Regions from separate parts of the Blautia sp. 210820-DFI.6.14 genome, predicted to be linked through region 2. Evidence: predicted binding sites of a transcription regulator. Region 2 holds the regulator's gene; the other holds the start of a gene.
The links. The regulator HrcA, encoded in region 2, represses chaperone genes, less so after heat shock. The targets are predictions, from matches to a motif close to TGTTAGCACTCNNNNNNNNNGAGTGCTAACA.
Positions count from the first base shown of each region.

Region 1: the regulator HrcA is predicted to act here: its motif matches at 9,109-9,139, upstream of groES (co-chaperone GroES).

Region 1 covers NZ_JAJCKS010000012.1:49,637-65,418, forward strand. Annotated here, with positions in the region: gene LI112_RS10295 (hypothetical protein) at 1-431, opposite strand, end outside; gene LI112_RS10300 (hypothetical protein) at 412-1,239, opposite strand; gene LI112_RS10305 (lysozyme family protein) at 1,863-2,372, shown strand; tRNA gene LI112_RS10310 (tRNA-Gly) at 2,502-2,574, shown strand; gene LI112_RS10315 (phosphoribosylaminoimidazolecarboxamide formyltransferase) at 2,856-4,040, opposite strand; gene LI112_RS10320 (IMP cyclohydrolase) at 4,054-4,767, opposite strand; ZMP/ZTP riboswitch at 4,821-4,901, opposite strand; gene guaB (IMP dehydrogenase) at 4,980-6,434, opposite strand; gene LI112_RS10330 (DUF6106 family protein) at 6,504-7,007, opposite strand; gene groL (chaperonin GroEL) at 7,106-8,731, opposite strand; gene groES (co-chaperone GroES) at 8,788-9,072, opposite strand; gene codY (GTP-sensing pleiotropic transcriptional regulator CodY) at 9,339-10,124, opposite strand; gene topA (type I DNA topoisomerase) at 10,255-12,324, opposite strand; gene dprA (DNA-processing protein DprA) at 12,405-13,313, opposite strand; gene LI112_RS10360 (YifB family Mg chelatase-like AAA ATPase) at 13,350-14,870, opposite strand; gene LI112_RS10365 (helix-turn-helix domain-containing protein) at 15,044-15,259, shown strand; gene LI112_RS10370 (YARHG domain-containing protein) at 15,273-15,782, opposite strand, start outside.
Region 2 covers NZ_JAJCKS010000011.1:14,349-30,130, reverse strand. Annotated here, with positions in the region: gene prmA (50S ribosomal protein L11 methyltransferase) at 1-316, opposite strand, end outside; gene dnaJ (molecular chaperone DnaJ) at 485-1,666, opposite strand; gene dnaK (molecular chaperone DnaK) at 1,807-3,690, opposite strand; gene grpE (nucleotide exchange factor GrpE) at 3,861-4,505, opposite strand; gene hrcA (heat-inducible transcriptional repressor HrcA) at 4,536-5,588, opposite strand; gene LI112_RS09785 (pyridoxal phosphate-dependent aminotransferase) at 5,853-7,010, opposite strand; gene uvrB (excinuclease ABC subunit UvrB) at 7,131-9,131, opposite strand; gene LI112_RS09775 (hypothetical protein) at 9,223-9,771, opposite strand; gene LI112_RS09770 (CoA-transferase) at 9,864-11,375, opposite strand; gene LI112_RS09765 (Na/Pi cotransporter family protein) at 11,580-13,388, opposite strand; gene LI112_RS09760 (hypothetical protein) at 13,667-14,635, opposite strand; gene LI112_RS09755 (fibronectin type III domain-containing protein) at 14,763-15,782, opposite strand, start outside.

The sequences.
Region 1 (15,782 bases), on a different contig from region 2:
TCTTCCTTAGCTTTCAGGAATGCTTTATAACATTCCAAATTTTTAAAGAACTGACTAATATAACGACTTACCTGAGGTGTGCTATAGCTGATTTTATCAGAGATAGTTCTATATGGCATACCATCTATAACCGCCATGGATACAGCTAAATAAATTTTCTCTTCAACGCATTCTTTACACCAAGCGATCGTTCGACGTATCACAAAGAGTTTCATCGTAAGATCACTTATATTTTTCTCCAAAGATGCTTTATTACATTCATACACATTTTCCTGCATGTATGCTATATTCATTATTCCATCATCAACTTTCCGCATCTTATAATTTTCTTTTAGTTCTTGCAACTGTATAATGTGCCACTCCAAACTGATTTCCAAATCTCGATACTGCATAAAATCGGTTTTTGTAAACTCAAGATTTCCATTTATCATATTGCTCACCTGCTTCTATTGTTTCCTGTGACTTCAGTGTTTTCTTATTATTCGAATTCAATCGCACCATAATATAACGTAAGAAACCATAGCCATAGTATTCTGGACTGTGAATTCCAACGCACACACTGTCCTTATCAACGTAATAACCTTTTATAGGCTTAGGCTCTGTTCTAAAAAAGTCACGCTCTGAAATGACTTTGATTTCTGGTTCCGGTCTCTTCAGGTTTTTGCTTGCATTCCAGCGTTTCTTTTGCAATGCTCCATCTTCTTTTTTGCGATGTTTATCTGTATATTTAACCAGATAGCTTGCTAATTTAGCATAATTACCAGAATTGTCCAAGTTAAAAGCTTTGATTTTATTCTGTTTCTTGTATGCTTTGTTCCAACATTTTTGCAGTATCTCTGTAGCTATTCTATTAACGACTAAGTGGTGATGTCTTGCTCCCCTTTCTCCAATCTCCATTACATGGACATACCTAAATTCCAAACCAGCTTTTCTATATTCTTTGCGGCATTCCCGCAGAAATATATCTATATCATGTCGCATTTCTTCCGCTGTTCGGTCAGGTTCTCCTTCTACTCTAATATAATCTAGTATGAGATGGATATCCCCTTCCTCAAAATTGGCATTGAGCAACTGTCTCAATTTTCTTTCGGAATTTCTACTGTTGATTTTTTTCTGTCCCTCCGTCGTTGGTTTTACCTTATCTCCTCGTTTAATTCCTTTCTTTTTATGATTGTTATTATAGTATTTCTCAACTTCTATTGTTTTTCCTGCTACAGTTGTTCTCTTATAATATGACATATTCGTATCTCCTATCATTTCTTCTTGTCGGTAAGTTAATGCGCTTATCAAGTGTTAAAACCAGATTGCATCTGGTGACCAATAATTTTTATATAAAGAATATGTGATATTAGGATGGGCCCTGTCAAAAAAAGTCATTTTTTCTATTAATTATTTTTTTACACAAAAAAAGAGAACCCCAACGGATTCTCTGTAATTGGTATTCAATTTACTTTTAATTTTTAGGAACATAATGTGCTCATAGTGCCCTTTTTCAGAGATTTTTTAAAAATTTATGCTAATTTTATGCTAAAATCGAAAGTTTAAATCCCGGAATACCAGTGTTTATGCGGATCTTTCAAATTTACACAGTTTTTTCACGAAATTTTAAGAAAATCCTTAGAATTTCTTTCTTTTCAAAAGCAGCTTTACCGATTACAATAATACCTATGAAGAAGACACAAAAGATTAAACATAAAAAACACCCAAACAGCGTGCACCTTACCAAAAAAGCGCGTCTCATAAAACGCCGGCATCAGATTCGCCGACAAAAACAGTTTCTCTGCTTCATACTGTTTCTTATCATAATCCTGTCTCTGTCCTTTCTTTTTTTACGACCACTCCGTACTTCCAGACAGACTCATATGATCAACTCTGCCTGCGAATCTTATCGCAGCGATGTAGAACAAGTTGCTGCAAAATACGATATGTCTGCATATGTAGATCTTATTCTGGCTCTTATGATGCAGGAAAGCTCCGGTCAGGGAACAGACGTTATGCAATCCTCTGAAGGTGCATATAACACACAATATCCTCAGACTCCAAACGGCATCACAGATGTAGATTATTCTATTGCCTGCGGAATTCAGGAACTGAAATATTCTATGACCAAAGCAGATGTTACAGGACCGAATGATATTGCCAACATCAAACTTGCTCTTCAGGGATACAATTTTGGAGCAGATGTCTATTTTAACTATCTGAAAAAAAATGGCATCACCTCCTGGTCTGAAGAAAGTTCAAAAGCTTTTGCCGAAATAGCAAGCGGAGAAACCGAGCGTTCCAAAGAAGATCCTCTATACGACACGGCCGGTCCATGGGACTATGGAGATCAGTATTATCCGGAACATGTACTTCGTTACTATCATTCCTAAATCACTTGATTCGTACAAAATGTTTTTTATAAATTTTTCAAATTTTTTCGAAAAAACATTTGACAACTACAATTATATCTGGTATTATATGTCTTGTCGATGAGGAACGCACTTCTTCACAAGACATTTGCGATAGTGGCGTAGTTGGTAACGCGCGACCTTGCCAAGGTCGAGACCGCGGGTTCGAGCCCCGTCTATCGCTCTTTTTATTTTCCGGACTGTTATGTCCGGTTTTTTGTTGCTATTTTTTTCATAGCACAAAGAAATGCTTCGGACTTTCAATAATATAGCCGAAGCATTTCCCTCCGACTGTCCCAGCATCAGGTAATGTTTCTTCAGAGGTAAAAAATTCTTCCTCTTCCCCTCCTTTTTCCTGCTGCTAAACATAGCATATCATATTCTGAAAAAAGAGAGGAAGCTTTTTCCTCTCTTTTTCGGCATTTCCTGCAAATTAATTTTATGTTTAATATTGACTCATCATAATCAGTGATGGAATAAACGAATTCCGGTAAATGCCATAACTATTCCATATTTATTACAGGTTTCGATTACCGCATCGTCTCGCACGGAACCACCTGGCTGAGCAATAAACTTCACGCCGCTCTTATGTGCTCTCTCAATATTGTCACTGAACGGGAAGAATGCATCCGAACCAAGTGTCACATCTGTAAGCTGATCCAGCCATGCTCGCTTCTCTTCTCTTGTGAATACTTCCGGCTTTTCTGTAAATACATTTTCCCATGCACCGTCAGCCAATACATCCATGTACTCTTCTCCGATGTAAACATCAATTGCATTATCTCTCTCTGCACGGCTGATCGTGTCTTTAAACGGAAGATTCAGTACCTTCGGGCTCTGACGTAAAAACCAGTTGTCTGCTTTCTGTCCGGCAAGTCTTGTACAATGTACACGTGACTGCTGTCCTGCTCCAACACCAATGGCCTGACCATCTTTAACAAAGCATACCGAATTGGACTGTGTATATTTCAGAATGATCAGAGATACCTTCAGATCTCTCTTTGCTTCTTCTGTAAGTTCTTTGTTTTCTGTCACGATATTGGAAATCAACGCATCATCGATTGCAAGTTCCTGGCGTCCCTGTTCAAATGTCACACCAAATACCTGCTTATGTTCCAGTGGAGCCGGTACATAATCTGGATCGATCTCAATCACATTATAATTTCCTTTTTTCTTCTGTTTCAGTATCTCCAGTGCTTCCTCTGTATATCCAGGTGCGATCACACCATCTGAAACTTCCCTTTTAATCAGCATCGCAGTATCTTTGTCACATACATCTGAAAGAGAAATAAAATCGCCAAAAGAAGACATTCTGTCTGCTCCTCTAGCTCTCGCATATGCACATGCCAGTGGGGAAAATTCTTTCCAGTTCATGTCATCTACCCAATAGATCTTTGCCAGTGTCTCTGTAAGCGGAAGTCCTACTGCAGCTCCTGCAGGAGAAACATGTTTGAAAGAAGTTGCTGCCGGAAGTCCTGTTGCTTTCTTAAGATCACGAACCAGCTGCCAGCCGTTAAATGCATCCAGAAAATTGATATAGCCCGGTTTGCCGGAAAGTACTTTGATTGGAAGATCCTGTCCTTCTTCCATATAGATTCTGGAAGGTTTCTGATTTGGGTTACATCCGTATTTTAACTGTAATTCTTTCATCTCTGTACTCTCCTTACTGATTTTTATTTACGATTTTTGTATTATATGTTCCTGTTGCAATATCAATATAGCGTACAAACAAAGAAACTTTGTTATCTGCATTCAAACTATTCCAGAGAAGTTCTGTGAATGCATCCATATCATCCGGGATATCGACCAACTTTGGTTCACCCTCAAAGCTTGGTAACGGATTACCATCACATTTATAGGTATGAATGAAACGTCCTTCTCCCGGAACTGCTTTTTCGTAAGCATATGTATATCTCAGACAAGAATCCGGATTACCGTTATCACTCTTCAGAATAGACATCGCATAGCTGTAATTTCCATTCTCGATATGCATCACACCGGAAATTCTTGGTGTGTAGTTCGGTCCGTCCGGCTCAAATTCACGTGATCTTAAGGACTGCTCAAAAGTCAGCTGTTTATCCAATCCCTCATAAATAGTATCTGTCTGATCACCATTTGTCACAATTGTCTTATTTCCAAGAACACGTACCGGAGCATAAATGATCAGGCTCGGATCTGTCAGTTTTGAAGGATCAAATGCCTGTGTACGAATTCCCTCACCATCTGTAACAAATACACGGTTTCTACTGTTCTCACTTCTTCCCATGATGAAGTATGCGGTAACTGCCTTTGTTCCGTCTGCAGAACGTCCGATAATGATTCCTCTGCCCGGATAAGAATTGTTTTTCAGTTCATTTTCCAGTGAAATTTTTTCCATGATCATTCTCCTTTAGTGTGATAAAGTAAAGCGACCGCCTGGGTAGTCTGTTTCCAGGCTGCCCAGGCGGTCGGCACGTTCACTTACTGCACTCCCTGTAGTTCATCCTACTTCCGCCAGTCATGCAGTCGTTGTAATCATAATATACTATCTTATTTCATTTAGCAAGAACAAAAATAAATACATCAGCTAAATATTTTTATTCAGTTACTTTATTCGTCTACGCTATAGTTCGGTGCTTCTTTTGTGATATGGATATCATGCGGATGAGACTCTTTCAGAGAAGCAGCAGAAATCTTAATAAATCGTCCTGTTGTCTTAAGCTTCTCAATTGTTTCTGCGCCACAATATCCCATACCGGAACGAAGGCCGCCCATCAACTGGAATACAGTGTCTTCCACATGTCCTTTGTATGCAACACGTCCTTCAACACCTTCCGGAACAAGTTTCTTCGCATCCTGCTGGAAGTAACGGTCTTTACTTCCATTCTCCATAGCTGCAATGGATCCCATGCCACGGTATACTTTGTATTTACGTCCCTGATACAGTTCGAATGTTCCCGGGCTTTCATCACATCCGGCGAAGATGCTTCCCATCATGCAGACATTTGCACCGGCTGCAATGGCCTTGGTAATATCTCCGGAATATTTGATACCACCATCTGCAATAATCGGAATTCCGTAACGGTTTGCTACTTCATAACAATCCATAACAGCAGTGATCTGTGGAACACCAATACCAGCTACAACACGTGTTGTACAGATAGATCCAGGTCCGATACCAACCTTAACTGCATCAACACCAGCGTCAATCAGAGCCTTTGTAGCAGCTCCTGTTGCAACGTTACCTGCGATAACCTGCAGATCCGGATATGCGTCTTTAATCTGACGTACTGCACGGAGAATGTTCTCTGAATGTCCATGTGCTGAATCAATAACAATAACATCTACGTTTGCTTTTACAAGTGCTTCAACACGTGCAAGAACATTTGATGTGATACCTACTGCAGCACCACAGAGAAGACGTCCCTGTGCATCTTTGGCTGCCAGAGGATATTTGATCTGTTTCTCAATATCTTTGATTGTGATCAGACCTTTTAAATTAAAATCATCATCTACAATGGGTAATTTCTCTTTTCGGGATTTGGCAAGAATCTTCTTTGCCTCTTCAAGTGTGATTCCTTCTTTGGCTGTGATCAGTCCCTCAGAAGTCATGCATTCTCTGATCTTCTTTGTAAAATCAGTTTCAAACTTCAGGTCACGGTTGGTAATGATGCCAACAAGTTTCTTACCTTCTGTAATTGGAACACCAGAGATACGGAATTTTGCCATCAGATTATTGGCATCTTCCAGTGTATGGTCTGCGGATAAAAAGAATGGATCTGTAATAACACCGTTCTCAGAACGTTTTACCTTATCTACTTCCTCAGCCTGTGCTTCGATGGACATATTTTTATGAATGATTCCAATACCACCCTGTCTCGCCATGGCAATTGCCATTCTGTGCTCAGTAACGGTGTCCATTCCTGCGCTCATCATAGGAATGTTCAGCTTGATTTTTTTCGTTAAGTGCGTTGTAACATCTACCTGATTCGGAATTACTTTTGAATATGCCGGAACTAACAGAACGTCATCAAATGTAATGCCTTCACCAATGATAGTACCCATTGCATTTCCTCCCTTGTATTTATGTTAGTTTGATTTTGATTCAAAGTGTAACAAAAATAACTTACAGTGTCAATCCAAAAAAACTTTGCTTGGAGCTGAATTTTTGATAGCCTGTGCCATCTGTTCATCTGGTTCGATAATAATCTTACAGTTTTCTCCACCGCTTTTTATAATAACGGCAAATCGTCTGTGCTGCTGATTTCCGGAAGAATAATCCAGTGTTTTCAATCGGCTGTTACCATTGTAATAATCCATTCTGTGTGAATCAAGAGGCGCGACCAAATCTGCCTCACGCAAGTTCATGGACATAACTTTTTTCCGTTTGGATTTTGACATGACCATATCAATGTCAAATTCTCCATTTACAAAAAGGTACTCATACTCCAGATCCGTCCGCGGAATCACAAAATAAGATGCAACACCTAACGCAACTGCAACGAGAAGAAGGATCGGACTGATAAAAAGGCCTGCGCCCACTGCCAGGACTGTCAGTACGATCATTCCATATTTGACTATGGAATCTTTTGCGGTTGGTTCTTTTTTAACCAGTAATTCTGAATAAAGATCGCTCATATGTACATTCTCCTTAATATATATAATATTTATTAAATTTTATCACAAAAAGGGATCAGCGTCTATGACGCCAATCCCTTAATTCGCATAAATTTATTTTACATCATGCCGCCCATTCCTGGAGCACCTGCCGGCATAGCCGGAGCATCTTCTTTGATTGTAGCAACTACAGACTCTGTAGTCAGGAGTGTAGAAGCAACACTTGTCGCATTCTGCAGAGCACTTCTTGTAACTTTAACCGGATCAAGGATTCCGGCACCTACCATGTCTACATATTTCTCGTTCAGAGCATCAAATCCAACACCTGGCTCGGATTCTCTTACTTTATTGATAATAACAGAGCCTTCCAGACCAGCGTTTGCAGAAATATGGAACAGCGGAGCTTCCAGAGCTTTGAGGATAACGTTTGCACCTGTCTTTTCATCACCTTCCAGAGTTGCAACCAGTTCTGCAACCTTCTTGGATGCATGAATATATGCAGATCCGCCACCTGCAATGATTCCTTCTTCTACTGCTGCTCTTGTAGCTGCAAGAGCATCTTCCAGACGAAGTTTTGCTTCTTTCATTTCAGTTTCAGTTGCAGCACCAACACGGATAACAGCTACGCCGCCAGCCAGTTTTGCAAGTCTTTCCTGTAATTTTTCTTTATCAAATTCAGACTTTGTCTCTGCAATCTGTTTACGGATCTGAGCAACACGGTCAGCAATTTCTTTCTTATCACCCAGACCATCTACGATAACTGTATTCTCTTTTGCAACTTTGACAGATTTTGCACGTCCAAGCTGAGCCATTGTAGTTTCTTTAAGATCAAGTCCAAGTTCTTCGGAAATTACCTGTCCACCTGTCAGAATAGCGATATCCTGCAGCATTTCTTTTCTTCTGTCTCCATATCCAGGAGCTTTAACAGCAACTACCTGGAATGTTCCTCTTAATTTATTTACGATCAGAGTTGTCAGTGCTTCACCTTCTACATCTTCTGCGATAATCAGAAGTTTTGCTCCAGCCTGAACAACCTGCTCCAGTAACGGAAGAACTTCCTGAATATTGCTGATCTTCTTGTCTGTGATCAGGATATATGGGTCTTCAAGATTTGCTTCCATTTTTTCCATATCTGTAGACATATATGCAGAAATATATCCACGGTCAAACTGCATACCTTCTACCAGATCAAGTTCTGTATGCATTGTTTTGGATTCTTCAACTGTGATAACACCATCATTGGAAACTTTTTCCATTGCATCAGCAACCAGCTGACCTACTTCTTCATCACTTGCAGAAATAGATGCAACATTTGCGATCTGTGCTTTGCCACTGATTTTCTGGCTCATTTCTTTGACAGCCTCTACAGCTGCATCTGTAGCTTTTCTCATACCTTTTCTCAGGATGATCGGGTTTGCACCTGCTGCCAGGTTTTTCATTCCTTCATGAACCATTGCCTGTGCCAGAACAGTTGCTGTAGTAGTACCATCACCAGCTACATCATTTGTCTTGGATGCAACTTCTTTGATCAGCTGGGCACCCATGTTTTCGAATCTGTCTTCCAGTTCAATTTCTTTTGCAATAGTAACACCGTCATTTGTGATAAGCGGAGCACCAAACTGTTTGTCAAGTACAACGTTTCTTCCTTTTGGTCCGATTGTTACTCTTACTGTATCTGCAAGTTTGTTTACACCAGTTTCAAGTGCAGCTCTTGCTTCTGCACCAAATTTAATTTCTTTTGCCATGATGACTGTCCTCCTGAAATGCTTAATGATCTGTAACGTTTTTTATTCTGTTACGATTATTCAACGATTGCGAGAATATCGCTCTGTTTTACGATGATATATTCTTCGCCGTCAAGTTTTACTTCAGTTCCTGCATATTTGGAATAAATAACTTTATTACCTGTAGCAACTTCCATCTTAACTTCTTTACCGTCAACAACTCCGCCAGGACCTACTGCAATAACTTCTGCCTGCTGCGGTTTTTCCTGTGCCTGTCCCGGAAGTACGATACCAGATTTTGTTGTTTCTTCTGCTTCTAACTGTTTTAATACAACTCTGTCACCTAAAGGTACTAATTTCATGATCTATTTCCTCCTTTATTGTTGCCTTTTTCGAATTACTAGCACTCATTTCGTTTGAGTGCTAATCACTGTCCCTATATTATTTAAAATCATGATTTTCTGCAACTCTTTTCAAAGCTGTAAATTAGTATTATTTTTTTATTTATCTTTTATTTTCTCTTATTTTCTCCTGTTTTCTCATTTTCTGATTTTTAAGTATTTTATAAAAGAAAAGGCCCTTTCCTTCATAGGAAAAGACCTCTCTTTATAAACAGCTTCTGCTGTCCTTATGATTTTTTGCTTCGCTGAGCTTTAATTTCTTCAAGCTCATCAAAAATTACTTCGTTAAGTACTTTGATATAAGTTCCCTTCATACCTGATGAACGAGATTCGATTACCCCGGCACTTTCAAATTTGCGAAGTGCATTTACAATAACAGATCTGGTGATTCCTACACGGTCTGCAATCTTGCTTGCAACCAGAATACCCTCTTCTCCATCAAGTTCATCAAATATATGAATGATCGCTTCCAGTTCTGAGAAGGACAGTGTATTGAATGCAGATTTTACAACCTGTTGTTTACGGTCCTCTTCTGCATTTTCTTCATGAACCGCTCTCATCATTTCCAGACCAACCACTGTTGTGCCATATTCACTGACGATAATGTCTTCAATATCATAAGGCTTATCGTTACGATACATAAAAACAGTCCCCAGTCTTTCGCCGGCAATATCGATTGGATTGATAATACCCTGACAGTTGCTGTTTACATGTTCAAATCCAAGTGTCTGAAGATTCACATTTTCCTTTGTAGACAAAACGCCAAGGAAACGCTCATTTAACAGAGAATCTACATGTCCGCCTACGTTATCTTCAATCAGCTCGGTAATTTCTTCAACGCCCGGACATAAACTGATTCCAAGTACTTTACCCTTTTTGCTCAGTACCAGGATATTGGAACTTAATGTGTCCATCAGCACCTGACAGATATCATTAAATACAACTTTACTGGAACTGCTGTTGTGCAAAAGCTTATTGATTTTTCTGGTTTTATCCAACAACTGAACGCTCATTACGGCCTCCTTCTCCTGTTTTTTCGATGTTTTCAATCTTATGGTATAATAGTACACGTTTTGCAACGAAAATACAAGATATTTTTATATTTTTTTCGATTTTGTCCGCATTTTCAGAAAATTTATATATTTAATCTTCTTTAGACTTCTGCTCTACATAACCGCAAGTTGTCTCACTGCAGACAATCTTGTTTCCTTTTTCGACCATATAGCTTCCACAAACCGGGCATTTTTTTGCTGATGGCTTCTGCCATGACATAAAATCACATTCCGGGTTGTCGATACAACCATAATATTTACGACCCTTCTGGGTTTTCTTCAACACAACATCCTTTCCACATTTCGGACATGCCACACCGATTTTTTCATAATACGGTTTGGTATTTCTGCATTCCGGAAATCCAGGACATGCAAGGAATCTTCCATGTGGTCCGTATTTGATGACCATATTGCGTCCACAGACATCACAGATTTCATCTGTAACTTCATCCTGAATTTCAACTTTTTCCAGTTCTTTCTCAGCAGCATCCACATCTCTCTTAAGATCCGGATAAAAGTTTCTGACAACCGTTTTCCACTGCACAGTACCCTCTTCAACGCAGTCCAGAAGGCCTTCCATCATTGCAGTAAAACGAACATCTACAATGCTTGGAAATGCCTGTTTCATAATATTATTAACAACTTCTCCAAGTTCCGTCACATAAAGATTTTTCTGTTCTTTAGATACATAACGGCGGCTGATGATCGTGGTAATCGTCGGAGCATAAGTACTCGGACGTCCAATTCCCTGTTCTTCCAGTGCCTTTACAAGAGATGCTTCTGTATAATGTGCCGGTGGCTGTGTGAAATGCTGTTCCGGTTTCAGTTCAGTAAGCTGCAGCTTCATTCCCTTCTCAAGACTCTGACTGAGTACATTGCCTTTTTGATTATCTTCTTCCTGCATGTACACAGACATAAATCCGTCAAATATGATCTTGGAGGCAGCAACCGTAAAAGTATACTCTCCTGCACTGATTTTTACTGATGTTGTTTCATATTTTGCTGCAGACATACGGCTTGCTGTAAAGCGTTTCCAGATCAGCTGATACAGACGGAACTGATCTCTGGAAAGAGATTCTTTGACCGTGACTGGCGTTCTGGTAATATCAGTCGGACGGATTGCTTCATGCGCATCCTGAATCTTCTGGTCTTTTTTTACCATCTTTCCACTTGTAGAAACATAGTTTTCTCCATACTGTTCACCAATGTAGGTTCGCGCTGCTTCATCTGCTTCCTGTGAGATTCGAGTGGAATCCGTACGCAGATAACTGATCAGACCAACCGTGCCGCTTCCCTTAATATCAATACCTTCATATAACTGCTGGGCAAGACGCATTGTTTTCTGTGTAGAAAAATTCAGTGTTTTGGCTGCCTCCTGCTGCAAAGTACTGGTTGTAAACGGCAGGGGTGCATTCTTGATACGTTCGCCTTTTTTTACCTCTGTAATTTCATACTCTGCATTTTCCAGTTTTCCAAGAAGTTCATCCATCTCGGCCTTATTATGGATTGGAAGTTTCTTATCCGTGCCATAGAATTTTGCCTGAAGAGGTTTCTTCTCTCCTTTTACACGAAACTCACCTTCAAGACTCCAGTATTCTTCCGGAATAAAAGAATTGATCTCATCTTCTCTGTCACAGATAATACGCAGTGCTACAGACTGTACTCGTCCTGCACTCAGGCCTCTTTTCACTTTTACCCAAAGGAGCGGACTGATCGTATATCCTACCATACGGTCAAGCATTCTTCGTGCCTGCTGTGCATCTACCAGGTTCATATCCAGATCCCGCGGCTGTTTGATGGAATTCTTTACAGCAGTCTTTGTGATTTCGTTAAAAGAAATTCTGCGCATCTTAGACGGATCTTCTTTTAGCGCCTGCATCAGGTGCCAGGAGATTGCCTCTCCCTCGCGGTCAGGGTCAGTTGCAAGATATATCTTATCTGCTTTTTTGGCCGCTTTGCGAAGATTTGAAAGCAATTCTCCCTTTCCTCTGATCGTAATATATTTTGGTTCAAAATCATTCTCTACATCAATGCCAAACTGACTCTTCGGGAAGTCACGCACATGTCCGTTTGATGCCTGTACATCATAGTTACTCCCAAGAAATTTCTTAATGGTTTTTACTTTTGCAGGTGATTCCACTATCACCAGATATTTCGCCATGCTATCTCTCCTACTTCTCCGTTACTGTTCACTCCGTTACAGCAACACTTCTTAAACTTCCCGGGAGGCTGATCCGTGTCTTATGTTGTCTTTACATAATAATGCCTGCCTATTTCCCGGGCTAACCCCGATATTTTCAACTCCAGCAGAAGACCGCCGACTTTTTCCGGCGAAAGTCCTGTCTTCTGGATCAAAAATTCCACAGATTTTGGTTGCAAATCGAGACAACTATACACCAATTTTAAATCGGTTGCAAGTCCTAACTCATTTTTTGTCTTTACTTTAACAATTTTTTCACAATCTATTCCGAGTTCCCGAAGCAGTATTTCCGGTGTATATGCGATACCTGCCCCGTCATAGATCAATTTATTACACCCCATACTAAGTTCCTCTGTTACCGGTCCCGGTATGGCAAAAACACTTTTTCCCTGATCAAGTGCCCACTGTGCAGTGATCAATGAACCACTTTTTTCTCTTGCTTCAACAATCACAACAAGATCCGCCAGTCCGCTGATAATTCTGTTTCTTGCCGGAAAAAAATAATTTCTTGCCCGAGTCCCCGTCGGCTGTTCACTGAGTATACCACATTTTTCTCGCAGAATTCGCTGATAAAGTGCTCTGTTACCCGAAGGATAACAGATATCAACGCCATTTCCAAGTACCGCCCATGTGCCTCCTTCTCCTTCCAGTGCACCTCTGTGTGCCTCAGTATCAATCCCATATGCCATCCCACTTAATATTTGCACTCCTTCTTCACTGAGTCTCCTGGCATAACGAAACGCCTGCATACGCCCGTATGGACTGGCTGCCCTGGCTCCGACGATTGCAACTGCCGGTCGTCGTGGATCCGGTAATGTTCCCCTGACATATAAAATCTCCGGCATTCCCTCATAATGCAGAAGTTTCTGCGGATATTCCGGACTTTCTTTCGAAATCTCACGCACAGACATTTCCGTGTCACTTTTTCTGATGTTAAGAGTTCCTTCCATATAAATTATCACTCCTCTTCAGATTTTATACCCTGATTAATTCCAGTATTTTTTGTCAAATGCCCGATAGGATAACGCTTCTGCTATGTGATGTCTGTGAATACTTTCTGTCGCTTCCATATCTGCGATTGTCCGTGCCACCTTTAGAATCCTGTGATAGGCACGGGCACTGAACGGCATATTCTGAAATGCCATCTTCAAAAGCTGCCGGGCGTCTTTTTCCATCTTGCAATATTTCTCAATCTGAGCACCACTTAATTCTCCGTTAAACTGAATTCCTTCTATTTTATATCGTTCTCTCTGAATATCCTGTGCGCAGATAACCCGCTCTCTGATCGTTTGTGTACTCTCCCCTTTTCGTCCACTGCTCAGTCCTTCAAAATCTACCGGGGACACTTCAGCACAAAGATCCAGTCTGTCCAGAAGCGGCTGACTTATTCTTCCCAGATACTGCATTACCTGTGCCGGTGTACACCGACATCTGTTCATATCCGGATAATGACCACAGGGACATGGGTTCATTGCCGCACACAACATAAAATCTGCCGGAAAATCATACGTCCCATATACTCTGGAGATACGTATCACCTTGTCCTCCAGTGGCTGTCTGAGAATCTCCAGGCTTCTTCTGGAAAACTCTGGCATCTCATCCAGAAACAATACACCTCTGTGTGCCAGTGTGATCTCCCCTGGTCTGGGATTTCGGCCACCACCAGCCAGAGCCTGTGCTGAACATGTATGATGCGGACTGCGAAAAGGTCTTTCTCTGATCAGAGGATCTCCTCTCGAGAGCAATCCGGCAATACTGTAGATTTTTGTCAATTCCAGCCCTTCATCAAATGTAAGTGCCGGCATAATTCCCGGAATTCTTCTCGCAACCATCGTTTTTCCTGCCCCCGGAGGCCCGATCATAAGCAGATTGTGAAAACCGCTGACTGCAATCTCCACGGCTCGTTTCAGACTTTCCTGTCCTCGAATATCACTGAAATCCAGTTTTTCTTTACCCGGAGATTCTATTGTTTTTCCCACTTCTTTTCTATAAGAATCCGGACTTTGCACATAGCGTATCATTTCCTGCAGATTGCGAACTCCAATCACCTTCATATCCGGTATCAGTGTCGCTTCCCGGAGATTCTCATATGGAACAACACAAAACCGGCACTTTTCCTCCCTCGCCCTGATGATTATAGGCAAAATCCCTGATATTGCATGAATTTCTCCATTAAGGCTTATTTCTCCGGCCATCATCACCCGATCCAGCTGTTCCGATTTCAGAATATCTGACGCCGCCAAAACAGCAGCTGCTAACGGAAGATCAAATCCAGCTCCTTCTTTCTTAATATCAGCCGGAGCAAAATTCACGGTAATTCTCTTCGGTGGAAGTGCAATACCGTTATTCTTCAATGCCGTTCTGACACGATCCTGTGCTTCCTTTACCTGTGCCGAAGGAAATCCAACCATCGTAAATGTCGGCAGACCATCACTGACGTCTGCCTCCACCTGGATTGGATGAACATCCATGCCTAAAATCGCTGCTGATAGTACACTTGCAAACATAACAACCTCCTGTATGCACATGCACCTCGATCTGCACTGCTATATTTTTTAATTTATAATTGTATTATGGGAATAAAAAAAGAAATGATTTTTATTATAGTCCATTTTGCTCCGTATTGCAATAGCACATTTCGGACTGTTTTATAATTACAGAAAATGAAGGAGGTATAAGAATGAAATTTCAACGAATTCAGGATCTGCGTATAGATTCCGATCTCTCTCAGAAGAAAATTGGTGAAATTCTTCATATCAGTCAGCGTTCTTATTCTCATTATGAAACAGGATCTCGTAATATTCCAATTGAAATGCTGATCCGCCTCGCTGATTATTATGATACCACCATTGATTATCTGGTTGGAAGAACCGATAACAAAGAACCGATCAAATGACGCAGAAAGCGAGTCAGTTTCCCTGACTCGCTTTCTGTTCTTCCCACTCAGCAATCTTTGAAATATTTGCAAGCTCATATTCATTGAAAATAGAATTCTGTTCGGCATCAAAAGTGTCCGGATCTATCGTACCCTGATACCAGGATTTACTGTTAAAATAATCCGCAATATAATCTGTTACAAACTGACGTCCATGGCGTGCATAGATTTCATTCTTTGCAAGTTCCAGCTGATCTGAACTATATGCTGAAATCTCCTCATCTGTCAGATAACGATTACTGCTCTCCGGGAAGAAATATTCTCCTGTCTCAGCCGTATTCTGTGCCTGCTCGGCCGGCGTTGGTGTAACCGTCGGATCCGGTTGCAGCTGTACCTGTGTTCTGCTCATAATACAACTTACATTTGGATATACAGAAGAAACTGGTTCTGCTGTCGTCGCACGCAGATATAATTGACCATTGTCAAATGTCAGATTTCCTGAAGCTGCATTTCCCGCTGTATCTGTAAAGGAAAATGCTGCCGC
Region 2 (15,782 bases):
TATCCTCTGTCTGAGACTCTTCAATCGTACCCTCACCAATATCCATAAATGTACGCAATTCTTCCAGGGCATTTCTGACGTCACGTAAAATCACATCCTTATCCGCATCTTCCTCCAGATAAAAATTCAAATATGCAACTCCATCATCTTCTGGACCTTCCGGCATGATATCTACAAACATCTGTGCCTTATCTTCCTCTGTCAAAGGCTGGTGATCCTGAATCTCTGCACCTTCGACACCTATTTCTGCCAATGTACAGATAATCATGTCTTCGGCATCTGTTTTGGTTTTAATCGTAAAACGATTCCATTTCATATATTATAATCTCCTGTCTTAACTTATACAACAATTGCAATTGCCTTATCGTGCAAGCACGAACAGCTTCTGTATTTTTAACCCTGCTATCTAATATACATGATAACCCAAAAAAAGAAAAGAGGGGTTTTCCCTCTTTTCCCGAAAAGTTTCTTCTATTTTATAGAATTAATCCTCAAAAGTCTCTTTGATTTTGTCCATGAAACTCTTTTTCTTCTTTTCTGATTTCTCAGATCCGTCTTTTGGCTCAGTGGCCGGTCTATTTCCACATGCCTCATCAAACTTACGAAGAGCTTCTTTTGCCTCTTCATTCAGCTTGGTCGGTACCTGTACCACCAAAGTCACATAGTGATCACCGCGAATATTCTTATTTCTCAGGGACGGTACACCTTTGCCCTTCAGACGGATACGTGTATCTGTCTGTGTTCCCGGCTTCACTTCGTATGCCACATCGCCATCAACTGTATTGATATGGATTTCTCCACCCAGCGCTGCCTGCGCATAAGTAAGCGGGGCTGTGGAGAAGATATTCATATCCTGTCTCTGGAAGATTGGATGACGGGCTACATTCACTTCTACGAGCAAATCACCTCTCGGACCACCATTGGTTCCAGGTTCTCCTTTATCACGGATACGGATACTCTGTCCATTGTCAATACCGGCCGGAATAGAAACCTGAATCTTCTTTCTGGAAGAAGTATATCCTGTTCCACGGCAGGAAGTACATTTTTCTTTGATAATCTTACCGGTTCCATTACATTCCGGACAAGTCTGTACATTTCGAACCATGCCAAACATAGACTGCTGTGTATAGACGATCTGACCTTCTCCGTTACATTTCGGACAGGTAGTCGGCTGTGTTCCCGGCTTTGCACCAGTTCCATGACAGGTCGTACATTCATCCTTCAGAACGATCTCCAGTTCCTTGTCACATCCAAACACTGCCTCTTCAAATGTAATATTCACACGGGCGCGTAAATTTGCACCCTTCATCGGTCCATTATTGGCACGACGTCTTCCACCGCCGCCAAACAGATCTCCGAAAATATCCCCGAAGATATCTCCCATGTCTGCACCGTTGAAATCAAATCCACCAAAGCCGCCGGCACCACCGCCGCCCTGTTCAAACGCTGCATGACCAAACTGATCGTACTGGCGTCTCTTTTCTGCATCACTTAAGACACTGTATGCCTCTGTTGCTTCTTTGAACTTAGCTTCTGCTTCTTTGTCTCCCGGATTAACATCTGGATGATACTTCTTGGCTAATTTTCGATATGCGCTTTTTAATTCTGAATCACTGGCAGTCTTGCTGACACCCAGGACCTCATAGTAATCTCTTTTATCAGCCATCTTTTCTCTTTCCTATATGTTAGATTTGCGTTATTGTTCTTATGCAGCTATATGCCACACAAAATATTATTATAATCCCCCAATGCCACTCATGCAAGCATGAATGGCATCTAAGGTTTTACATCTTATTTTTTACTTTATTATACTTCCTTGTAATCAGCGTCTACGACATCATCACCGTATCCAGCTTCGTTGCCGCCCTGTGCAGCACCTGCACCAGCACCAGCTCCCGGATTCGGTCCAGCCTGACCGCCTGCCTGCTGTGTCTGCTCATACATTTTTGCGAAAAGTTTCTGAGCACTTTCCATCATCTTTTCCTGAGCAGCTTTGATATCAGCGATCTGTGCATCTGTCATTTCTGCATTTGCTGTCTGAGCAAGGAGATCTTTCAGTGCATTCAGATCTGTTTCAACTGCAGCTTTATCGTTTGCATCAATCTTATCGCCAGCTTCTTTCAGTGCATTCTCAACCTGGAATACCATAGAGTCTGCATTGTTTCTTGTGTCGATTCCCTCTTTACGTTTCTTATCCTGAGCTTCGAACTCAGCAGCTTCTTTAACTGCTTTGTCGATTTCAGAATCAGACATATTGGAACCAGCTGTGATTGTGATGTGCTGTTCTTTACCTGTTCCAAGGTCTTTGGCAGAAACATTTACGATACCGTTGGCATCGATATCAAATGTAACTTCGATCTGCGGAACACCACGACGTGCTGGCGGGATTCCATCCAGACGGAACTGGCCAAGGGATTTGTTGTCCTTCGCGAACTGACGCTCACCCTGTACAACGTTGATATCTACTGCTGTCTGGTTGTCTGCTGCTGTAGAAAAGATCTGGCTCTTCTTTGTCGGGATTGTAGTATTTCTCTCGATCAGACGAGTTGCGATACCACCCATTGTCTCGATAGACAGTGACAGTGGAGTAACATCCAGAAGAAGAATGTCACCGGCACCTGCATCACCAGCAAGTTTTCCACCCTGTACGGAAGCACCAAGTGCAACACATTCATCCGGGTTCAGAGATTTGCTTGGTTCTTTACCTGTGAGCTGTTTTACTTTGTCCTGTACTGCCGGGATACGTGTAGATCCACCTACCAAAAGTACCTGGCCAAGCTCAGAAGCTGTGATACCTGCATCTGACAGTGCACGGCGAACCGGTTCTGCTGTCTTTTCTACCAGATCATGTGTCAGTTCATCAAATTTAGCTCTTGTAAGGTTCATATCAAAATGCTTCGGTCCTTCTGCTGTTGCAGTAATGAACGGAAGGTTGATGTTTGTTGTTGTTGCAGAAGAAAGTTCTTTTTTAGCTTTTTCAGCTGCTTCTTTCAGTCTCTGAAGAGCCATCTTATCTGCGCTTAAGTCTACGCCTTCTGCTTTCTTGAATTCTTCGATCATCCAGTCTGTAACTTTCTGGTCAAAGTCATCACCGCCAAGACGGTTGTTACCAGCTGTGGAAAGAACTTCGATAACACCATCACCGATCTCGATAACAGATACATCGAATGTACCACCACCTAAGTCGTAAACCATGATTTTCTGTTCTTTTTCGTTGTCAAGTCCATATGCAAGAGCTGCTGCTGTAGGCTCGTTGATGATACGTTTTACATCAAGACCTGCAATCTTACCGGCATCCTTTGTTGCCTGACGCTGAGCATCATTGAAGTAAGCCGGAACTGTGATAACAGCTTCTGTTACGCTTTCTCCAAGATATCCTTCTGCATCTTTTTTCAGTTTCTGAAGGATCATCGCGGAAATTTCCTGCGGAGAGTATTTCTTGTCATCGATTGTTACACGATAATCGGTACCCATCTCTCTCTTGATGGAAGAGATTGTTCTCTCTGCATTTGTTACTGCCTGACGTTTTGCAGGCTCACCTACCAGACGTTCTCCTGTTTTTGTGAAAGCAACTACAGACGGTGTAGTTCTTGCTCCTTCTGTATTTGCGATAACGGTTGGCTGTCCACCTTCCATTACAGCTACACAACTGTTTGTTGTACCTAAGTCAATACCAATGATTTTTCCCATGATAATATTCCTCCTGTATATATTCTAAGATTATTATATATTCTAGTTTGTCCTTCCAGAATCAAGATGCTCTACGCATCTTTCGTGCTATGCACTTATGATTCTGTCAGGATCGTGCCAGAAAAAGTAAATGTCTGCTTCGCAGCCGCTTCCTTTTTCCTTGAGCACGATCAGTTTGCAACTTTTACCATGCTGTGGCGGACTACAAATCCCTTGTAGGTGTATCCTTTCTGAAGCTCCTCCACAACAATATTTTCTCCAACAGATTCATCCTCCACATGCATCACTGCATTGTGGAAATCCGGATTAAATTCTTTTCCAACAGCTTCGATCGGTTCTACTCCCATGCCTTCCATTGTAGTGGTAAACTGTTTGTAGATCTTCTGCATTCCCTCTGCAAATGGATCATCTTCCGGAGCCTGTGCAAGGCCTCTTTCAAAGTTATCTACAACCGGAAGGATCTTCTCGATGATATCCTTTGCTCCGATCACATACATGCTGGATTTTTCTTTTTCCGTACGTTTACGGAAGTTATCAAACTCAGCCATGTTACGCTTCAGCCTGTCAGTCAGATCTTCAATCTGCTGTTCCAGCTTATTGTCTTTTTTCTTTTTGCCAAAGAAAGAATTTTTTCCTTTGGTTTCTTTATCAGATTCCTTATCGTCTTCAGCTGCACTCTCGGTTTCCTCTGTGGTTTCCGTTCCTGCGGTTGCCTCCGGCGATTCTTCTACTGGTTCTGTAACAGGTTCTGTTTCCGGAAGGTCTTTCTCTGTTTCTTCCTGTACGCCAGCTTCTTTTTTATTTGTTTCTGACACGTTCTTTCTACCGCCTTTCCAGTCTGACAGCTAACTGTCTTGATTACTTTTATTTTTTTTGAATACCTCATCGAGTTCGACCTTGAGAGTCTTCAGACTATTTACTACATTTTCATAATCCATTCGTTTCGGTCCTACGATACCGATTGTTCCATGCATGCCCTCTCCCAGTTCATAAGTTGCAGTAACAACACTGCAATCTTTCATGGTAGAAATCGGAAGTTCATCTCCGATATACACCTGAACACCGGTATTGTCATCTGCCATCCGCTCCTTGACCAAATCAACCAACTGCTGTTTTTCTTCAAAAGTAGAAATCAGCTCAGTGGCTTTGGTCTTATCCGACAGTTCCGGATATTTAAAGAAGTTCGTTGCACCAGACGTATAGATTTCCAGATCGTCTTCATCGACATGAATGGTTGCTGCAACTGCATCCAACACTCTTGCTACCAGTCCACTGTGGATTCCTGCCTGTTCTTTCAGTCTGGCAATCATGCCCAGATTAATGTCCTGTATCGGCAGGCCATTCAGATTGGTATTAAGAAGAAGGTTCAGCTTCAGAAGTGTCTCATCATCCATTTCTTCATCCAGATCAATGATTTGATTACGGATGACATTTCCTTCGCAGACAACCACAGCTACTAACTGCAACTCATTGACACGGGACAGCTGAATAAATTTCAATTTATTGCCGCTGTACTGAGGAACTGAAACCATCGTCGCGTAATTGGTATTGGAAGCCAGGACACGTGCTACATTCTTAAGCACTTTTTCCATTTTATCGGTCTTCTCAATCATCAGATTACGGATTTCTGCAATTTCATCTTCCTTTTCTCTCATCAATTCATCCACATAAAGCCGATAGCCTTTATCAGAAGGGATTCTTCCTGCCGATGTATGTGGCTGAACGATGTAGCCCATGTCTGTCAGGTCAGACATTTCATTTCGGATCGTTGCTGAGCTGACATTCAGGTCTGCATCCTTGGATATTGTCCTGGATCCTACCGGTTCGCCCGTTTCCATGTATGTCTTGATGATCGCTTTCAGAATTCTTTTCTTACGATCCGTCAATTGTTCATCCATGTTCTCAGCTCCTTTCCTATTAGTCTGTTAGCACTCATTAATGAAGAGTGCTAACATCTATATTGTTAAGATAGCACTGTCGTAATTGTTTGTCAACATCTAATTTATATTTTTTAAAAAAATCGAAAAAAATCACAGTACGGACACAAATCGGGAAAATCTACCTTTCCACTCTGTTACTTTGTGTCAAAAGTACTGTGATTATGTGAATTTCTGTTCTTAATTTATTATGAATGCATTTTTTAATATGCTTCGTTTACTTTCTCAGATTCCGCTTTTACGGATAGCTTCTACAACTTCGCGGATTTTTTCCGGTGGCAGGACGAGAGCGAAACGTACATATCCTTCACCATGCGGTCCAAAACTTGCACCAGGAGTCACAATAACACCGGCTTTTTCCATCAGTTCCATGCAAAATGCCATACTGTCTGTACGTCCTCCCGGGATTCTTGCCCATACGAACATCGTTCCCTTACCATTCGGAAGGTCCCATCCGATTTCACGAAGGCCATTACAGAGTGCATCTCTTCTTTCCTGATACATTCTGCACTGCTCCTGCACACTTTCCAATGGGCCATTCAATGCTGCGATCGCTGCCTTCTGAATTGGCAGAAACATTCCAAAATCGATCTGGCTTCTCAGCTTGCGAAGTGCCGCGATCACATCTGGACGCCCAACCAGAAAACTGATTCTTGCTCCTGTCACATTGAAGGATTTCGAAAGGCTGAAAAATTCCACGCCGATTTCTTTCGCTCCTTCTGTTGCAAGGAAACTTCCGCCATGTGCTCCGTCAAAGATGATATCACTGTATGCGTTGTCATGAATGATCAAAATATCATATTTCTTCGCAAAGGCAATGATTTCTTCATATAATCCCGGTGTTGCAATGCTTCCTACCGGATTGGAGGGCAGAGAAACTACCATGTATTTTGCTTTCTTTGCAACTTCTTCCGGAATATCCTTTACATATGGAAGAAAGTCGTGTTCTGCCACCAGCGGATAATAGTATGGCACTGCGCCTGCCATCAGACTGCCTGCTGCAAATACCGGATAACATGGATCTGGAAGAAGAACAACATCTCCCTCATCGCAAAGTGCCATTCCAAGATGTCCCATACCTTCCTGACTGCCGTAAACAGTCATAACCATATCCGGTGTCAGATTCACATCAAAACGTTTCTTATAATAAGTACATACTGCTTCCAGAAGTTCTGGCAGATCACGAAGACTGTACTTCCAGTTATTGTCATCCATTGCCGCAGCAGCAAGTGCCTTCTTAATGTGTTCCGGTGTCTTAAAATCCGGAGTTCCCACACTCATATTATAAATTTTCATGCCCTGTGCTTCCAGTTCCATACGTCTGTTATTCAGGGCTGCAAAGATTTCTTCTCCAAATCTGTCTAATCTTTTGGAAAACTGCATATCGATTACCTCTTTCGTTTAGTGCTTGTTCCATTTTAGCACTCTCTCCATTACTGTACAAGAGTAAAGTAAAACTTTTTACAGACAGGGGGAATTTCTCTTTGAGCTTATAAACTTTTTCTATTCATCCATTTCATCGAGGCTTTTCTTCAATTCGATCATCTTGTCACGCAACTCTGCCGCCTGCTCAAAGTTGAGATCTGCTGCTGCTGCACGCATCTGTTTCTCCACCTGACCTATCAGCTTCGTCAGTTCTTTTCTTGTCATGGACTCCGGATCTTTCTTAAGCTTGTCTTCCGTCTCGGCGACTGCCTTGGAAACCGTGATCAGATCACGAACTGCTTTCTTGATCGTAGTCGGCGTGATTCCATGTTCTTTATTGTAAGCCTCCTGAATCGTTCTTCTTCGCTCTGTCTCCTGAATGGCTTTTCGCATGGAATCTGTCATGACATCTGCATACATGATAACATGCCCCTCACTGTTACGGGCCGCACGTCCAATCGTCTGGATCAGAGAAACTTCTGAACGCAGGAATCCTTCTTTATCCGCATCAAGAATTGCAACCAATGTAATCTCCGGAATATCCAATCCTTCTCGCAAAAGATTGATACCAACCAGCACATCAAAGACATCCAGACGCATGTCACGAATGATTTCTGCACGTTCCAAAGTATCAATATCCGAATGCAGATAACGAACACGGATGCCGACATCTTTCATGTAATCGGTCAGATCTTCTGCCATTCGTTTTGTCAAAGTTGTGATCAAAATCTTGTGACCTTTATCGACTTCTTTATTTACTTCACTGATCAGATCATCAATCTGTCCTTCCACCGGACGAACTTCTACTTTCGGATCCAGAAGCCCAGTCGGACGAATAATCTGTTCTGCACGAAGAAGTTCATGTTCTGCTTCATACTGTCCTGGTGTCGCCGAAACAAACATAACCTGATCGAGTTTATTTTCAAATTCCGCAAAGCTCAATGGCCGGTTATCCTTCGCTGACGGCAGGCGGAAGCCATAATCTACCAGTGTCTGCTTACGGCTCTGGTCACCTGCATACATTCCTCCAACCTGTGATACAGTCTTATGAGACTCATCTATAATAAGAAGGAAGTCATCTTTAAAGTAGTCCATCAGAGTATATGGCGGCTGCCCCGGAGCAAGTCCTGTCAGATGTCTGGAGTAGTTCTCAATTCCAGAGCAGAATCCCGTCTCTTTCATCATTTCTACATCAAAATTGGTTCTCTCGGCAATTCGCTGTGCTTCGATCAACTTATCTTCACTTTTAAAATAAGAAACCTGTTCTTTCATTTCTTCAAGGATTGCGTCTGCAGCCTTCTGGATTTGGCTCTGTGGAACAACGTAATGAGATGCCGGAAAAATCGCCGCATGTTTCAGTTCATTGTGAATCTCACCGGTCAACACATCTACTTCTGTAATTCGATCAATCTCATCTCCAAAGAATTCCACACGAATTGCCCGGTCAGAATAGTTGGCCGGGAAGATTTCCAGCACATCTCCACGTACCCGGAACGTACCACGATGGAAATCCATTTCATTACGGTTATACTGAATATCGATCAGTTCTTTGATTACCTCATCCCTGTCTTTCTCCATTCCCGGACGAAGTGAGATCATCATATCAAAGAATTCTTCCGGTGCACCCAGACCATAGATACAGGATACAGAGGAAACCACAATAACATCTTTCCGTTCACAGAGAGCCGCTGTTGCAGAAAGACGGAGTTTATCGATTTCATCGTTCGTGGAAGCATCTTTTGCTATATAAGTATCCGTAGATGGAACGTATGCCTCCGGCTGGTAATAATCATAATAGGAAACAAAGTATTCCACTGCGTTCTCAGGGAAGAATTCCTTCATCTCACCGTAGAGCTGTGCTGCCAGTGTTTTATTGTGCGCAAGTACCAAAGTTGGCTTGTTTAACTGGGCGATGACGTTCGCCATGGTGAAGGTCTTACCGGAACCTGTGACACCCAGCAAAGTCTCGAACTGGTTGCCTTCTTTAAAGCCTTTGACCAGTTTTTCGATTGCCTGGGGCTGGTCACCGGTTGGTTTGTATTCGGAATGAAGCTTGAAGATTTGTTGTGAATTCTGCACAAAAACACCTCCTGGTTTTATATCAAAAAAGTTCGTCTAAATTGCTATGAGCCAAACAAACTGAAAGTCATATCAATATACCGCTATTTGATTATACACGCTTATAAATTATTGGTTCATCATATCCAAAAGTTCTCTTCCCATTAACTTCCATGCTTTCAGATACTTCCAGGAAATCATCGGAAAACTTTTCCCAAAGTTTAAAGGTCATTACCGGAGAAAACTGGCTTGTACTGCCTCCCTCCCAGATTCCGTCCTTTTCATGATAAAGTGCCGGAGTAAATTTTTCAGATTTTTTTAGTTTAGCGTAATCAACCTTCTTCATAGAATCATATGAAAATGTATTTTTATCTTCTCCTTTTGGAATTTCATAAGAAGAAAGTAAAATTCCCTGTTCTATTTCCGTGATAAGGAAAAGATGCGGGGATGCATGACGTTTCCCATTAATTTCATAGTAACTCTCTTCAACAACAAATATGTCTTTGAAATCTTCAGGAAGACTATTTATTTTGTCATTACAGATTGTATTTATATGTTCAGCATATGGATATGTTTTTCCCTCTTCCTGCATCTTATCAAATTGATCCTTATTATCAAAATGTCCTGTCATCATTCTTACAAAATTTTCAAGTTTCGTCATTTACTTTACCTCCCGCTATTTTCATATATTTATCTGATTCAAGAATAAAAATCGCCGCAAATCAAACATTTGTTCTTCACTGTTTCATTATCTCAGACTTCTACCTCAAATGGCAGCCTGTCTATAATATCTTTCTTCATATCCACACCCGGATACACTTCGATTAATTTCAGACCTTTCGGAGTAAGGCGGAAAACACAACGTTCTGTCACATATAGAACTTTCTGACCGTTTTCAATCGCACGTTTTGCTGAGAAACTGACGCTGGAGACTTTCTCTACGAATTTGGATATCTCGCCTTCTTTGTGAATCGTCACGACGCCTTTCTCCTGGGTGACTTCAAGTCCTTTGGCGTTGAATGTCATACAGAAAACAACTGTCGGAGTTTTGGCGGTGATATTGGCAAAACCGCCAATACCCGCAAATGCTCCTGTGCCTCTGTGTGCATTGATATTTCCATATTTGTCAACTTCCAGTGCACCCATAAAACAGACATCCAGTCCACCATTGTCATACAGGTCAAACTGGTTTGCCATATCATAAACCGAGGCCGCACCGATCATAGCTCCAAATGCCTCACCCGAAACAGGAAAACCTCCTATTCCGCCGGACTCTACTGTAAGTGTGATCATATCCAGCATTCCACTTTTTCTGGCAAATCTGGCAACTGTCTCCGGTATTCCAATTCCGATATTTACGATATCGTCCACTCGTAGTTCCTTTGCTGCTCTTTTTCCGATGATGTTTGCCGGAATATTGTTTTTTCGCTGTTTCTGAGAAAGATCATTGATTTTCTCATTCCAGGTATGCCATTCTTTATATGGGATCTCGAAGCTTCCGGTAAGTGCCATATACGCTTCGTTACGCTCTTGCGGTTCTGCCACAACGATTGCATCGACCAGACATCCCGGAATAATGGCATTACGCGGACGAGACGGTGTATCTACAAGACGATCCACCTGCACAATGACTTTTCCACGATTTGCCTTAACAGCCTGACAGATGGACAGTGCATCGCCAGACATAAACATATCATCAAATGTAATATTTCCTTTTCTGTCTGCAGCCGTTCCCTTGATCATGGCTATCGTGATCTTTGGCAATTTATAATAAAGAAATTCATCTCCGTCTACTTCCACATGCTTGACCAGCGAATCATCAATCGAAATACGATTAATTCCAGGTCCTTCTCTTCGTGGATCAACAAAAATATCCAGTCCAACCTTCGATAAAGCTCCCGGAAGTCCCCCCGCCTGTGCACGGATTGCATGAGAAATGCATCCAAGCGGCAGGTTATATGCCTCAAATCTATCTTCCAGTACCAGTTTCTTGGTACTCATCATCGCTCCAAAATGGCCACAGATCAGCTTGTCCACCGCACCTTCACGGATATATCCTTCCGCATTGTGTTCGTCATCCCAAACGCCGAAACCAGCGCTGGATACGATTGTCAGATGCGTCGGCGACTGCATTTTCTGGTATCTTCGATACAATGCCTCATGAAGTTCCGTCGGGTTTTCGATTCCTACAAATGAATTCACGCAGATACAGTCCCCGTCCCTGATCAGGCGAATAGCTTCATCTGCACTCATGATCTCATACATACTGTGTTCTCTCTTTCAAATTTCTCTTTTGTATACAGCTTCATAAAAGCTTCTTTCACCTGTCGAAGCCAATGTCACCTTTTATAAACTAACTACAAAAGTTTTTTGCTCAGTATAGCATATCCATAAATATATATCCATACAAAAAAATTACAGAGCATTTCTAATCCTGCTCTGTAATTTCTGTTTACTCTGTTATTTTTATTATTCTACCTCTTCCGGTTCCATGCTTAAAACATGTTCAGCATTAGCAATCACATCATACTTCTGTCTGTACTCATTGAAATATGTGTAATACTCCCAGCTGTCTGTCGGATAGATCTTGGAATCATGGATATGCGGATCCGCATCTGTATCACCGCTCTTTAAGAGTGCGGTCATTGCGCTTGCGCTGTGCGCTGCAATACGGCCAAAGCTGTTCAGGATGTCGTTAAAAACGGTTCCTTCCTCAAGTCCGCATTCTCCCTTACTGAGACGTTCTACATGGTGCATCTTTAACTCGTCACAAAGGTTTGTGATCACAGCCCCTAAAGGTGCAACTCTCTGAGCTGCTTCCTTGTCATCTTTCATAAATGCATTACAGGTGACATTGATCTCCTCTCGAACTGCCTCCATAACGATATTCAGTTCATCCCAGGCTGCCTGAGAAAACTGTGTATGATTATCATGCATTTCATTTGCCATATGTGCAATATAGGAAGCATGGTCACCAATTCTCTCAAAGTCATTGATCGTATGCAGATACAGAGAAACCTGTGTTGTTTGTGCTGTATTCATCTCACGTTTGGTAAGCTGAATCAGATATTCTCCCAGACGGCTCTCATACTTGTCGATCAGATCTTCTTTACGTTGAACCTTATCGTACTTATCCTGCTGATAATCATTCAGAAGATTCATGGCTCTGTTGACATTCTTGCGAAGTTTTTTGGACATGCCGTTCATCGCACGGTGACACTGAGCAATTGCAAGTGCCGGGTAATTGATCAGACGTTCTTCCAGAAGATCGAAGTCTGCCTCATCCTCCAGTTCCTCTGCACTGTTTTTCACTAGCATGCACACCAGTTTTTCAAGCTTCGGAATAAATGGAAACAGAACAACAACTGTAGCTACACGGAACACGGTATTCAGTGCTGCGATCGTTACCGGGGTCATGATCATATCCATAAATCCGAAATGCACGATAGCATTTGCGGTATAGAAGATAATAGACCACAAAATCAGACCGAATAAGTCATTCATCAGATAGATGAGTGCAGTTCTCTTACCATTCTTATTAGCTCCGATTGCAGAGATCAGAACTGGACAGGCTGCTCCAACACCGATACCAAGGACGATCGGGAATGCACTGGCAAATGTCAGGATTCCTGTTACGGAAAGTGCCTGCAGTACACCGACTGTCGCAGATGCACTCTGCAATACGGCCGTGAAAGCAATACCTACCAGAATACCTGCGATCGGATTGGAAAACATCGTCAGCATGTCAATAAAGACCGGGCTTTCTCTCAACGGTGCAACAGCACCACTCATGGTCTGCATACCCGTCATCAGAATTGCGAAACCAAGCATAATGTTTCCGATATTCTTATGTACGGATCTTTTGCAGAACATACGAAGAATAATACCAATGACTGCGACTACTGCTGAAATGGTTGCAGTAGAAAGAATACTTGCAATACCACCGGAGCCCTGAATGTAGGACAGGCACAGGATCCATCCTGTAATGCTGGTTCCGATGTTTGCTCCCATGATGATACCGATCGCCTGTTTCAGTTTCATCATACCGGAGTTAACAAAACCGATGACCATAACGGTAGTTGCTGAAGAAGACTGGATAACACTGGTAACACAAGTACCAAGTGCAACTCCCTTCAGCGGAGTATTGGTCATACGGTACAGAAATGCCTCAAGCTTATTACCTGCTACAAGTTTCAGGCCGTCTCCCATCAAAGACATTCCAAACAGAAATAATGCTACTCCTGAGAGCAAAGATAAGATCATTGAAAATACTGCCATTTTTTTCTCCTCTGTGGCCGTCCCGTCAGCTCTGTATTTCTTTCGGAACAGCTCCTTCTGTAAAGTATTTTTTTACATTTTCTTAACTTTGTTTTTTCTTATTTTTAACCTCATACATATTTATTATGCCATATCAATGACTCGATTACAATATTTGATTCCTTTGTATTTAAAAAAAATTATCTTTTCCACTGCGAAATGCTCTGCCTTCCCGTCTGTGAAAAAAGAGAGAGCACTGAATACTCTCTCTTTCGCTATCCTTATTTATCTGTTCTTCTTTATCTTATAAAAATACCATCTGCACCCATATAAGCACCATCCGGACAGATTTCTTCCTGCACATTTTTTCTTATTTCAGCTACCGCAGAATAATCTTCTTCCATCAGACAGTTCAATAATTTTCTGGAAATTCCAATACATATCTTTCTTTCATCCGGTTCTCTGTAATTTTCTGTAAAATATGGCACTTCCAGTGATACTTCCGCATAGAGATCATGTAATCTGAGGTTGCTGCCTTTATCCAGAAAAAGTTCACAGATTGGTTCATAATATGCCTTATAAAAATCCTCCTCAGTGAACTTCAACTGTTCCCCTTCTGTATTGCCTTCCGGTTCTCTCAATATTCCGCAGAGATAGCCATGATCATAATAGGTCATGCAGACTGCCGCCGGATCCGGGCGCACCCCATTTACAGTGCCAATTGCCTTCAGCTGGTCAGCACCTTTCTTCAGAGCCTGCTCTCTGTAGTTGCTTCCACCTTTTGCTTCCCAGACATTCCAGGCATCAGCATCCGGTCTGTAGCCTATCATCTCTGGGCGCCATTCACTGGCAAAAAAATCAATAAATTCTTTGTGATCCGGTGTCTCAATCAGATTCAGATTTGTCAGGTACTCAGATCCATACAGTCGGCGACTGATCATCTTTGTAAAAAACATTCCCATATAGTAGGAAATCACACTCTTTTCAGAAGAATCCAGATATGCGATCTTCTTTGATTTTTTCAGGCGGTCTCCCTCTGCATCAAGAGCTGTTTCTACAAGAAAAAGTTTGTATAAGAATTCAAAACGTTTCTTCTCCGGAAATGCAGCTGTCAGTCTCTGGATCGGCATTCCACAGGTAACAATTGCATGTAATAACTCTTTGTTTGTAAATTCCAATTCTATCGTATTATTTGTTAATCCGCTGTCACGATTGACAGATTCCGTCTCCAGTGACATGGTATAGATCTTATCTTCAGTTAAAATCATTTCTTTTCTCCCTGCATTCTGCAAAAATTCTACATCATTATAACATTTTACACTTGCCATACGCAATGGATTTTCACAAAAAGAAAGGGCTGATCTCTCATGCGAGATCAGCCTTAATGTATTCTTATTATTTCATGTATGTCAGCAGCCACTGATATACTTTTGCCTGCCTTGTCTTATATGTACCTACCTGTCCACCGGAATCTGTGGCAAGTGCTCTGTACACATTGATCAGATTAACCGGCTTTGCAGTTTTTCCAAGGACTCGCGTAACAGCTCCGTATCCACCTTGATGACGGATGTTGATAAACATCCCTACAGCCTGTGGATCCGATACACCAAGTTTCCGTACTTCTGCTTCATATTCGTCGATCTGCTGATACATCAGCTGGTCCTGACATTTGATTCCAACATCTGTCTGAAGCAGTTTTACAATAACTCTTGCTCTCCAGGAGCTTTTGGGAATTCGATATTTTGTCCAGTCTTCATTACATATAGCTGTCCATACATAATGATTTCCTGTATCGATCTTATTCCACTCATCCTCTCCCATCGTTGCATGAATCAGTTTCAGAAGACGCTGCGCTTCTGTACCATACCACTGACCTGCACCAATTGTGATCGCATACTCTGTACTGCTGTTTGTAAAAGCCTCTGTGAAATCACCATATTTCTGATTTCCATAAACCTGTCCACCTGTTTCCACCGCATAGAGGATTTTTTTCATGACATCCTTCTGTGCTGCAGTAAACCTGGTATTTGACATAACACTACTGTTTGATGTGTTGCCTGACGGCGTAACCTTGGGTGCCGCTGGCGTTGATGCTTTATTACTCAGCTTCACGGCTGACATATATTTTACATTACCGCCTTTTTTATATGGGCGTACTGTATACACATATTTCGTACTTGCATTCAAGCCTGTATCTGTATATGAAGTCAGATTTTTGGCCACATCAGCAACCAGAACCCATTTTCCGGCAGCAGGTCTTCTGTAAATACGGTAACCATCTGCTCTCGAGCTCTTCTTCCATGTCACTTTCATCGTTGAACTGGAAGCTGCCTTGATCGTTGTCTTCACGGTTGCAGGACGTGTAGCACCTGTTACCATAAGATATCTGCTGTATACATATTTCCCATTTTCCTT